Regions from separate parts of the Cupriavidus sp. GW823-FHT07B10 genome, predicted to be linked through region 2. Evidence: predicted binding sites of a transcription regulator. Region 2 holds the regulator's gene; each other region holds the start of a gene.
What was found. Region 2 encodes LexA, which represses DNA repair genes until DNA is damaged. Its sites were predicted from a motif close to ACTGTATNNNNATACAGT; they were not measured.

Region 1 (3,275 bases), on a different contig from region 2:
ACCTGCTGGTGCACGTAGAAGCGCTGCGGCACCACGATGTCCAGGTGGTCCCTGGCCCGCGTCATTGCCACATAGAGCAGCCGCCGTTCTTCCTCGATCTCTTCGGTGGTGCCGGTCGCCAGGTCGCTCGGCATGCAGCCGTCGACCGCATTGAGCACGTACACCGCCTTCCATTCCTGGCCCTTGGCCGAGTGGATGGTCGACAGGATCAGGTAGTCCTCGTCGCGCGAGGGCACGCCGGATTCGTCGCTGGAGGCGCTGGGCGGGTCCAGCGTCAGTTCGGTCAGGAAGCGCTCGCGCGCGCCGTAGGTGGCGGCGATGCGCTCCAGCTGCTGCAGGTCGGCCTGGCGCGCGGCGGCATCGTCGTGCAGGCGCTCCAGGTGCGGCGCGTACCAGGCCAGCACTTGCTCGAACTCCGACGGCCACGGCGAGGTGGGCGCCATCAGCGCGCGCGCCAGCGCCAGCAGGTCGGCCCAGGCGGGCGCTGCGGCCGGCGGCGGCTCGAATTGCTCCAGCGAGAACAAGGGCTCGGTGGCCAGCGCCAGCGCATCGAGCACGCGCGCCGCGGTCTTGGGGCCGATGCCGGGCAGCAGCTGCAGCGTGCGGAAGCCCGCCATGCGGTCGCGCGGGTTCTCCAGCCAGCGCACCACCGCCAGCGCGTCCTTGACGTGGGTCGATTCCAGGAATTTCAGCCCGCCGAACTTCACGAACGGGATATTGCGCCGGGCCAGCTCGATCTCTACCTGCGCGCTGTGGTCGGCGGCGCGGAACAGCACCGCCTGTGCCATCAGCGTCAGGCCGGCCTCGCGCCGCGCCAGCACCTGCTCGACCACGTAGCGGGCCTGGTCGGCCTCATCGTTGACCACGATCACGCCGGGCTTTTCGGCCGAGGCGCGCTCGGACCACAGGTCCTTGGTATAGCGCTCGGCCGCCAGCCCGATCACGGCGTTGGCGGCCTGCAGGATCGGCTGCGTCGAGCGGTAGTTCTGCGACAGCGTGACCTGCTGCGCGGCCGGCGTGAACTGCGCCGGGAAGTCCAGGATATTGCGCACGGTGGCGCCGCGGAAGGCGTAGATCGACTGCGCGTCGTCTCCCACCACGGTCAGGCCGCGGCCGTCCGGCCGCATGGCCAGCAGGATCGACGCCTGCAGCGCATTGGTGTCCTGGTATTCGTCGACCAGCACGTGGTCGAAGCGCGCGCCCATGTCCTGCGCGATGGTGGGCTCGGCCATGGCCTGCGCCCAGTACAGCAGCAGGTCGTCATAGTCCAGCACATGCTGCTTCTGCTTGGCCTCGACATAGCCGGCGAACAGGGTGCGCAGCGCATCCGCCCACATCGCGTAGCGCGGGAACTGCTGCTTGAGCACGTCTTCCAGCGGCGCCTGGGTGTTGACCACGCGCGAGTAGATCGCCAGGCAGGTTTCCTTCTTCGGGAAGCGGCTGGCGGTCTCCGACAGGCCCAGGTCGTGGCGCACCACGTGCATCAGGTCGGCGGCATCGCCGCGGTCGCTGATGGTGAAGGCGGGCGACAGGCCCAGGGTCTCGGCGTATTCGCGCAGCAGGCGCGCGCCGATGGCGTGGAAGGTGCCGGACCACTGCAGCGCCGCGCGCCCCGCGCCGGTCTGGGTGCCCAGCGCCTGGTCGACGATGCGCTCGACGCGCCGTCCCATCTCGGCCGCGGCGCGGCGCGAGAACGTCAGCAGCAGGATGCGGCGCGGATCGGCGCCGGCCAGCACCAGGTGCGCGACCCGGTGCGCCAGCGTATTGGTCTTGCCCGAGCCGGCGCCGGCGATGATCAGCAGCGGCGCGTCGCTGCCGTGTTCCACCGCGGCGCGCTGCTCCGGGTTGAGCCGGGACAGGTAGGCGGGGACATCATCGGCTTCAGGGGCAGCGAGGTCGGCGGCGGGGGCTAGGTCCAAAGTCACAGGCGGGGCTCGGGGAAGGCTCGGAAAACTCAGAAAAAGGCTGGCGCCAACTGTATATCCATACAGGGATGTCGCGCAACCTGCTGCCCTGGCGATCGTGCGTAAAAACAAAAAAAGGTGCTCGATGAGCACCTTTTCGCTGCGGTTGCCGCGGGAGCGTTACGCGGACTTTGCCAGCGCGCCATCCAGCAGCTTGTGCAGCGCATCCCACTCGGGCTCGCCCACATAGCGTTTCAGGATGCGGCCGTCCTTGTCGACCACGAAGGTGGTCGGCGTCAGCTGCACATTGCCGAAGGCCCTGGCCGCGGCGCCGTCGGAATCCATCGCCACCTTGAACGGCAGGCCGCGCGTCCTGGCGTAGTTCATCACATACATGGGCGGGTCGTAGTTCATCGCCACGGCGACGAATTCCAGCCCCTTGCCCTTGAACTGCTCATAGGTGCGGACCATGTCAGGCATTTCCTTGACGCAGGTGGCGCAGCTGGTGGCCCAGAAGTTGATCATATAGACCTTGCCCTTGAGGTCGGCGGTGCTGACCTTCTCGCCCGACAGCAGCGTGAAGGTGGCCGCCGGGGCCGTATTGGCCGGCGCCAGCGCGCGGTAGCCGAACCAGCCCAGCAGCGCGAGCACGACCACGGCCGCGACGATGGGCCAGGGCTTGCGGGAGGATTTGGTGGCAGGGGCAGCAGTGGTCATGGAATCCGGGTCAGGCAGGTTCGGTCAGCAATGGGACATTCTAATGCCGCAGGCGTTCGCGCGCTGCGCGGGGCCGGGCTGCGGCAATCCGCCGCAAGCGTCCCGATCGATTCAGCGCCGGACGGTGGCGCGTGCCTGGTCCAGCGCCTGTTCCAGGTAGGCGCCGTAGAAATCCGGCTGCATGCCGCGCAGCGGGCCGGCGGCGGCGCGGCCCTGGCGGTCCAGGAACAGCACCGTGGGCGCCACCCGCACCTGGTGCGCCCGGGCCCACGCGCGCGCGGTGGTCAGGCTGCCGTCGGCGTCGCGCAGCGGGGTGTCGGCGGTCATGTCGAGCTCGCGCACGGCAATCTCGCCGGCGGCGGCCTGCGGGCCCAGGTAGTTGCGGCGCACCGCGTCGCAATAGCTGCAGCCCGGCATCGACACCAGCACCACCAGCGGCTCGCCGCGGCGCGCGGCCTCGGTGCCGTGGGCGGCCAGGTCGGTGGCCGGCGGCAGGTGGGCGGGGCTGGCCGCGGCTGCGGGCATGCCGGCCGCGGCTGCCAGCAACGCACCCGCGGCCACCCAGCGCAGGCTGGCTATGGCGAAGGCGTGGCGGGCAATGAGGGCGGCAGGCATGGCTGGAACGTGGGGGCAGGGCGGTAGCGGGAGCGGGAG
Region 2 (3,275 bases):
GAAGATCCGGGCGGCCTTCCCCGGAAATCGGTGAAGAACCAAAAATTGAGGTGGCGCATGGGGCTCGCACGGGTTACAATTTTTCCCACGGCACCCGTAGAAGCCGCATGAATGCTTGTGAAAAATTGAGCGTTCATGGGAAAAAAACGAGGCCGAAAGCGTTGATTCCAAAGGGGAAAATGGCGATTGATGCCGGGATTGAGATTCCTGTCGTCGTGGGTTCGAGTCCCATCAGCCACCCCAAAGCATTTCCCAGAACGGCGCCTCGCGAGGGCGCCGTTCTGCATTTCCCGGGGGCGGTATGTCTGTTCGAGCGGCAGCGGTTGGCGTAGCGATGGCAGCCATGGTGGCAGGGTGTGCCACCGGCACTTCTGAAAAGGACATTCGCGCGCGTGCGCCGATGCGCTTGTTCACGCCCGCCAAGATGGGTGAGGTTGCGAAATGCCTGCGCAACAATCTGGGCGATGACGCCGCGGTCGTCAACTATCCGGCGAAGAGCCAGACCGAGATCCGCATCGGCCAGACCACGTCTGGCGGTGAATACCAATATGCCTATCTGATTTCGCTGACGGCGAAGCCGGATGGTACGGCGCTGGAGCTGCGCAAGAGCGATACGTGGTTCCCGCAGCTGACGCCGACGGAGCTGGAAGCCGAAGCCAAGGCGTGTGCGCCGCGTAGCTGAGGACGGCGCCCGCAGCTGCTCGGAGACAGCCGGCAGATTTCAGGCGGCCAGCTTTTCGGCGGTTTCGAGTTCAAGCATGCGGCAGATCGCCGCCATGCTGCCGACCATGGTGCGGCGCTGCGTACCCTGGTAGACGCGTACGCCCTTGCTCTGGCGGAACGGCACGGGCTTGACCGGGCGACGGGCGGCGACTTGGTGGATTTGCGGCATGGTGGCACCTCTTTTAGGCAAAGCGGGGTCAACACCCGGCAAGCCGGGCGGCGTCTGCAAAGCAATGGAAGCGGGTGGGCCCGCGCAGGCGGTTGGCCTGCGGTGCCCGGCTAGAAGCCGGAAGATCGGATCAGCCCGACGGCGATGCCTTCCAGCGAGAACTCCTCGCCAGGCTCCACGATGATGTTGGTGAAGTCCGGGTTTTCTGCGATCAGTTCGATATGGCCACCGCGCCGCTGCAGGCGCTTGACGGTCACGTCATCACCCAGGCGCGCCACCACGATCTTGCCGTTGGCGGCTTCGCTGGCGCGGCGCACGGCCAGCAGGTCGCCGTCGAGGATGCCGGCATCGCGCATGCTCAGGCCGCGCACTCGCAGCAGGTAATCGGGGCGTTCGTCGAAGACCGAGGCGTCGACCTGGTACTGGCGGTCGATATGCTCGGCGGCGAGTATCGGGCTGCCGGCAGCAACGCGGCCCACCAGCGGCAGCGTCAGCTGCATCACGCCGGCCATCGGCAACGAAAACTGGTCGGGCATTTCCGAATCGCTGCGTGCCACCTTCAGGCGGATGCCGCGTGAAGCGCCCGGGGTCAGTTCGATCACGCCCTTGCGTGCCAGCGCCCTCAGGTGTTCTTCCGCGGCATTGGGCGAGGAGAAGCCAAACTCTGCGGCGATTTCGGCGCGCGTGGGCGGAAAGCCGGTGCGGCGGATCGTGTTGCGGATCAGATCGAAAATCTGCTGCTGCCGGGGTGTCAGGGTCGCCATGGGATCGCCGTTCCGTGCGGGGCCGCGGGGTTTCGGGTAAGAGGATCGGTCGATCCTTTATCCTGCATCCGTCTGACCGGGCACTGTATGTTTAAACAGTATGCTGTGATTTTATACAGTATCGGCCTGAGCGCAAGCAGAATTTTTGGGGCGTGTCTCATGGACGGAATGCGGATCACCGGCGAGAGCCGCGGCGAGGCGGGGCGCGCCCGTTACAATCGGCATTCCTGCCTTTCCACTTTCTTTGCACGCTCCATGACCCAATTGCCTCGCATCGTCGTACTGGCCACCGGCGGCACCATTGCTGGCGCGGCTGGAAACTCTGCCAGCAGCGCACGCTACCAGGCGGCGACCGTGCCGGTGTCGTCGTTGCTGGCAGCGGTGCCCGCGCTGCAGTCGGCGGCTCGCATCGAGGCCGAGCAGGTGGCCCAGGTCGACAGCAAGGACATGACCTTCACGCTCTGGCAAACGCTGGCGGCGCGGGTTGAGCACTGGTCCGCGCAGCCCGACGTGGCTGGCATCGTGATCACCCACGGCACCGATACGCTGGAAGAAACTGCGATGGCGCTGCACCTGACGCAATCGTGTCCGGTGCCCGTGGTGATGACAGCGGCAATGCGGCCGTCGACGTCGCTGTCGGCCGATGGGCCGCTGAACCTGCTGGATGCGGTGCGCGTGGCCGCTCATCCCGATGCGCGCGGCAAGGGTGTGCTGGTGGTGCTGAACCAGCAGATCCACGCTGCGCGGGATGTGGCCAAGGCCCACACATCGGCGGTGGACGCCTTTGTCTCGGCCTGCGGGCCGCTGGGTTTCGTGCAGGACGACTACGTGCGCTTCGCCCGCGCGCCACGCGCGGCCTGGGTGATCGGGCCGATGCCGGCGGCGTGGCCGATGGTGGAGATCGTGGCGAGCTACGCGCAGCCGGGCAGGGTGGCAGTGGATGCGCTGGTCCGCGCGGGTGTAGCCGGGCTGGTGGTGGCTGCCGCCGGCAATGGCTCGGTGCATGAGGTGCTGGCCGGGGCGCTGGCCGATGCCGCTGCCGCGGGGGTGGCCGTGGTGCGCAGTTCCCGCACCGGGGCCGGCCATGTGGCGATTCCGCCCCAGCTCAGCCCGACGGATGGAGCTTTTGTTTCCGCAACGGACCTCAATCCCTATAAGGCGCGCGTGCTGCTGGCCCTGGCGCTGGCAGCCGACTCAGGCCTGGCGCGGGATCCGGCAAGGCTGCAGGCCGTGTTTGCCAACGCCTGATTTGCCTGTGTACTGATTTGCCTGTGTAATCAGCGGCTTGCGCACTTGCCGCCATGCGCGCTATAATGTAAGGCTATTCAACCTTGCCACACCGGACTCGTGACGCCCGGGTGGCTAATCCAAAAGGAGCGTCAATGCGTCATTACGAAATCGTCTTCATCGTCCATCCGGACCAGAGCGAACAAGTGCCGGCCATGATCGAGCGCTACAAGCAGCTCGTGACCTCGCAGAACGGCAACGTTCACCGCGTGGAAGACTGGGGCCGTCGCCAGATGGCTTACATGATCCAGAAGCTGGCCAAGGCTCACTACGTTTGCCTGAACATCGAATGCGGCAAGGAAACGCTGGCTGAACTGGAACACGCGTTCAAG
Region 3 (3,275 bases), on a different contig from region 2:
GCCATGCCGCCGGTGCCCGCCAGGTTTTCCATGCGCGCCAGCGACAGCAGCTGCGTGACCAGGTGCGCGGTGCGCTCAGAGCTGCCGGCGATCTGCGCCAGCGAGCGCCGCAGCTCTTCCGGCGACTGCTCGCGCTGCGCCAGCTCGGCCTGCATGCGCAGGCCCGCCAGCGGCGTCTTCATCTGGTGCGCGGCATCGGCGATAAAGCGCTTCTGGGTCTGCACCGACTGGTCCAGGCGCGCCAGCAGGTCGTTGAACGAACCCACCAGCGGCGTGATTTCCTGCGGCGCGGCGCGTTCGTCGATCGGGCTGGTATCGCCGGGGTTGCGCGCGCGGATGCGCTGCTGGATCGCGGTCAGCGGCGCCAGCCCGCGCGACAGCCCGAACCACACCAGCACCACCGCCAGCGGCAGGATCACGAACTGCGGCAGGATCACGCCCTTGATGATCTCGTTGGCCAGGCGCGCGCGCTTGTCCAGCGTCTCGGCCACCTGCACCAGCACCGGCTGGCTGCCGCTGACCTGCTTCAGGTCGATATAGGTGTAGGCCACGCGCACGTCGTTGCCGGCCACGCGGTCATCGCGCAGGGACACCAGCCCCGCGTGGCCCTGGTCCTCCTCGGACGGCAGCGGCAGGTCGTGGTCGCCGGCGATGTATTCGCCGCGCTTGCCGACCACCTGGTAGTAGATGTTGTCGGTCTCGTCGGCGCGCAGGATCTCGCGCGCCGACAGCGGCAGCTGCAGCGTGATGCGCCCGTTGACCTCGCGCACCTGCTGCGACAGCACGATGGCGCTGGCTTCCAGCGCGCGGTCGAAGGGCCCGTTGGCGATCGACTTGGCCACCAGGTAGGTCACCGCGATGCTCATCGGCCAGAGCAGCAGCAGCGGCGCCAGCATCCAGTCGAGGATCTCACCGAACAATGAGCGCGGCGCGGAATTTGCCGCGCTTTCCTCCAGGTGCGGCAACGCGTCGGCCAGATCCTGGTCGGTAGTGTCCGGGGCCGGGGCGGCGGAAGGAGGGGGTGGCGCGGGGCGGGGCACGCGCCGCCAGGGCAGTCGCAGCAGGCTCATCTCGGCGAGGTTGCGCTCAGGTCAGTCGCGTGGCCTGCGGTGGGGTCGGATCAGTGATGCGTGGCCACCGCCGGCTGGAATTTCTCCAGGCAGTAGCCAAGCCCGCGCACGGTGGCGATGCGGATGCCGCCGACTTCGATCTTCTTGCGCAGCCGGTGCACGTAGACCTCGATGGCGTTGTTGCTGACTTCCTCGCCCCATTCGCACAGGTGGTCCACCAGCTGCTCTTTCGATACCAGGCGGCCGCTGCGTGTCAGCAGGATCTCCAGCAACCCGATCTCGCGCGCGGACAGGTCCAGCATCTGCTCGTTGAGATAGGCGATGCGTCCGACCTGGTCGTAGGCCAGCGGCCCGTGCCGCATCAGCGTGGCGCCGCCGCCGGCGCCGCGCCGCACCAGCGCGCGCACGCGCGCTTCAAGCTCGGACAGGGCAAAGGGCTTGGCCATATAGTCGTCGGCGCCCAGGTCCAGGCCCTTGACGCGCTCGTCGACGCTGTCGGCGGCGGTCAGGATCAGCACCGGCAGCATGGCGCCGCGCGCGCGCAGGCGCTTGAGCACTTCCAGCCCGGACATGCGCGGCAGGCCCAGGTCCAGGATCAGCAGGTCGAAGGTCTGGGTCGACAGCGCGGAATCGGCTTCCAGGCCGTTGGTGACGTGGTCGACGGCGTAACCCGAGTGGCGTAGCGAGCGCGTCAGGCCGTCCGCCAGCACGTCGTCATCTTCGGCGATCAGAATGCGCATGGTTGTCTCCACCCTGGCCGGCATAGCCGGCGCCGGCGGAATGGGGCGCGATGGGGCTTGCCAAGCATACTGTTTTTTTATACAGTACCCGCACGTTCCGCTGGGGCTGCCCGGGGAGACCCCCTGGAGAGCGGCCGCGCAGACAGCCGGGCCGGCGCTGGAGCCGGAAAATGCCGGTGCCGCGCCACATGCGGCCTATTTATACACCATTGATTCAAGGACGACCATGGACGACAAGAAGGCAGGTGCCGGCGTGAGCGCCGAGAAGCAGAAGGCGCTTGCCGCCGCGCTCTCCCAGATCGAGAAGCAGTTCGGCAAGGGCTCGATCATGCGCCTGGGCGACGGCGAGGTCGAGAAGGACATTCAGGTGGTATCCACCGGTTCGCTCGGCCTGGACATCGCGCTTGGCGTCGGTGGCCTGCCGCGCGGCCGCGTGGTCGAGATCTATGGTCCGGAATCGTCGGGCAAGACCACGCTGACGCTGCAGGTCGTGGCCGAGATGCAGAAGCTGGGCGGCACCTGCGCCTTTATCGACGCCGAGCATGCGCTGGACGTCAGCTACGCCAACAAGCTGGGCGTCAACGTCGGCGACCTGCTGATCTCGCAGCCGGACACCGGCGAACAGGCGCTGGAAATCACCGACGCGCTGGTGCGCTCGGGCTCGATCGACCTGATCGTGATCGACTCGGTGGCGGCGCTGGTGCCCAAGGCCGAAATCGAAGGCGAAATGGGCGATTCGCTGCCCGGCCTGCAGGCCCGCCTGATGAGCCAGGCGCTGCGCAAGCTGACCGGCACCATCAAGCGCACCAACTGCCTGGTGATCTTCATCAACCAGATCCGCATGAAGATCGGCGTGATGTTCGGCTCGCCGGAAACCACCACCGGCGGCAACGCGCTCAAGTTCTACGCCTCGGTGCGCCTGGATATCCGCCGCATCGGCTCGATCAAGAAGGGCGACGACGTGATCGGCAACGAGACCAAGGTCAAGGTGGTCAAGAACAAGGTCTCGCCGCCGTTCCGCGAAGCCTTCTTCGACATCCTCTACGGCCAGGGCATCTCGCGCCAGGGCGAGATCATCGACCTGGGCGTGGACGCCAAGATCGTCGAAAAGTCCGGCGCCTGGTACAGCTACAACGGCGACAAGATCGGCCAGGGCAAGGACAACGCGCGCGAATACCTGCGCGAGAACCCTGACATCGCCGACGAGATCGAGAACAAGGTGCGCGCGGCGCTGGGCGTGGTGGCCATGAACCCCACGGCGGCTGCCACGCCGGTAGCGGTCGAAGACTGACCGCGCCAGCGGCCATTGCGCCATCCGGAAGGCCGGGGCATCGCCGATGCCCCGGCCTTTTTGCTTGGCGCGGATCCCCTCCATCCACAGATTCCGGCAACCCATGGCAACCCGTCCCCCGCTTTCGCTGAAGGCCCGCGCCGTCGGCTACCTGTCGCGCCGCGAGCACAGCCG

Region 1: AC1Q6V_RS01475 (ATP-dependent helicase) is a predicted target of LexA. The motif match lies at 1,975-1,992, and genes of this name have one in related genera.
Region 3: recA (recombinase RecA) is a predicted target of LexA. The motif match lies at 1,879-1,896, and genes of this name have one in related genera.

What each region holds. Positions count from the first base shown of each region.
Region 1 covers NZ_JBXAGS010000001.1:293,578-296,852, forward strand. The annotation lists gene AC1Q6V_RS01475 (ATP-dependent helicase) at 1-1,925, opposite strand, end outside; gene AC1Q6V_RS01480 (TlpA disulfide reductase family protein) at 2,085-2,621, opposite strand; gene AC1Q6V_RS01485 (SoxW family protein) at 2,733-3,236, opposite strand.
Region 2 covers NZ_JBXAGS010000017.1:33-3,307, forward strand. The annotation lists gene AC1Q6V_RS26825 (hypothetical protein) at 335-682, shown strand; gene AC1Q6V_RS26830 (hypothetical protein) at 722-892, opposite strand; gene lexA (transcriptional repressor LexA) at 1,003-1,656, opposite strand; gene AC1Q6V_RS26840 (asparaginase) at 1,912-2,904, shown strand; gene rpsF (30S ribosomal protein S6) at 3,039-3,275, shown strand, end outside.
Region 3 covers NZ_JBXAGS010000001.1:544,944-548,218, forward strand. The annotation lists gene AC1Q6V_RS02685 (sensor histidine kinase) at 1-1,070, opposite strand, end outside; gene AC1Q6V_RS02690 (response regulator) at 1,121-1,810, opposite strand; gene recA (recombinase RecA) at 2,037-3,101, shown strand; gene recX (recombination regulator RecX) at 3,205-3,275, shown strand, end outside.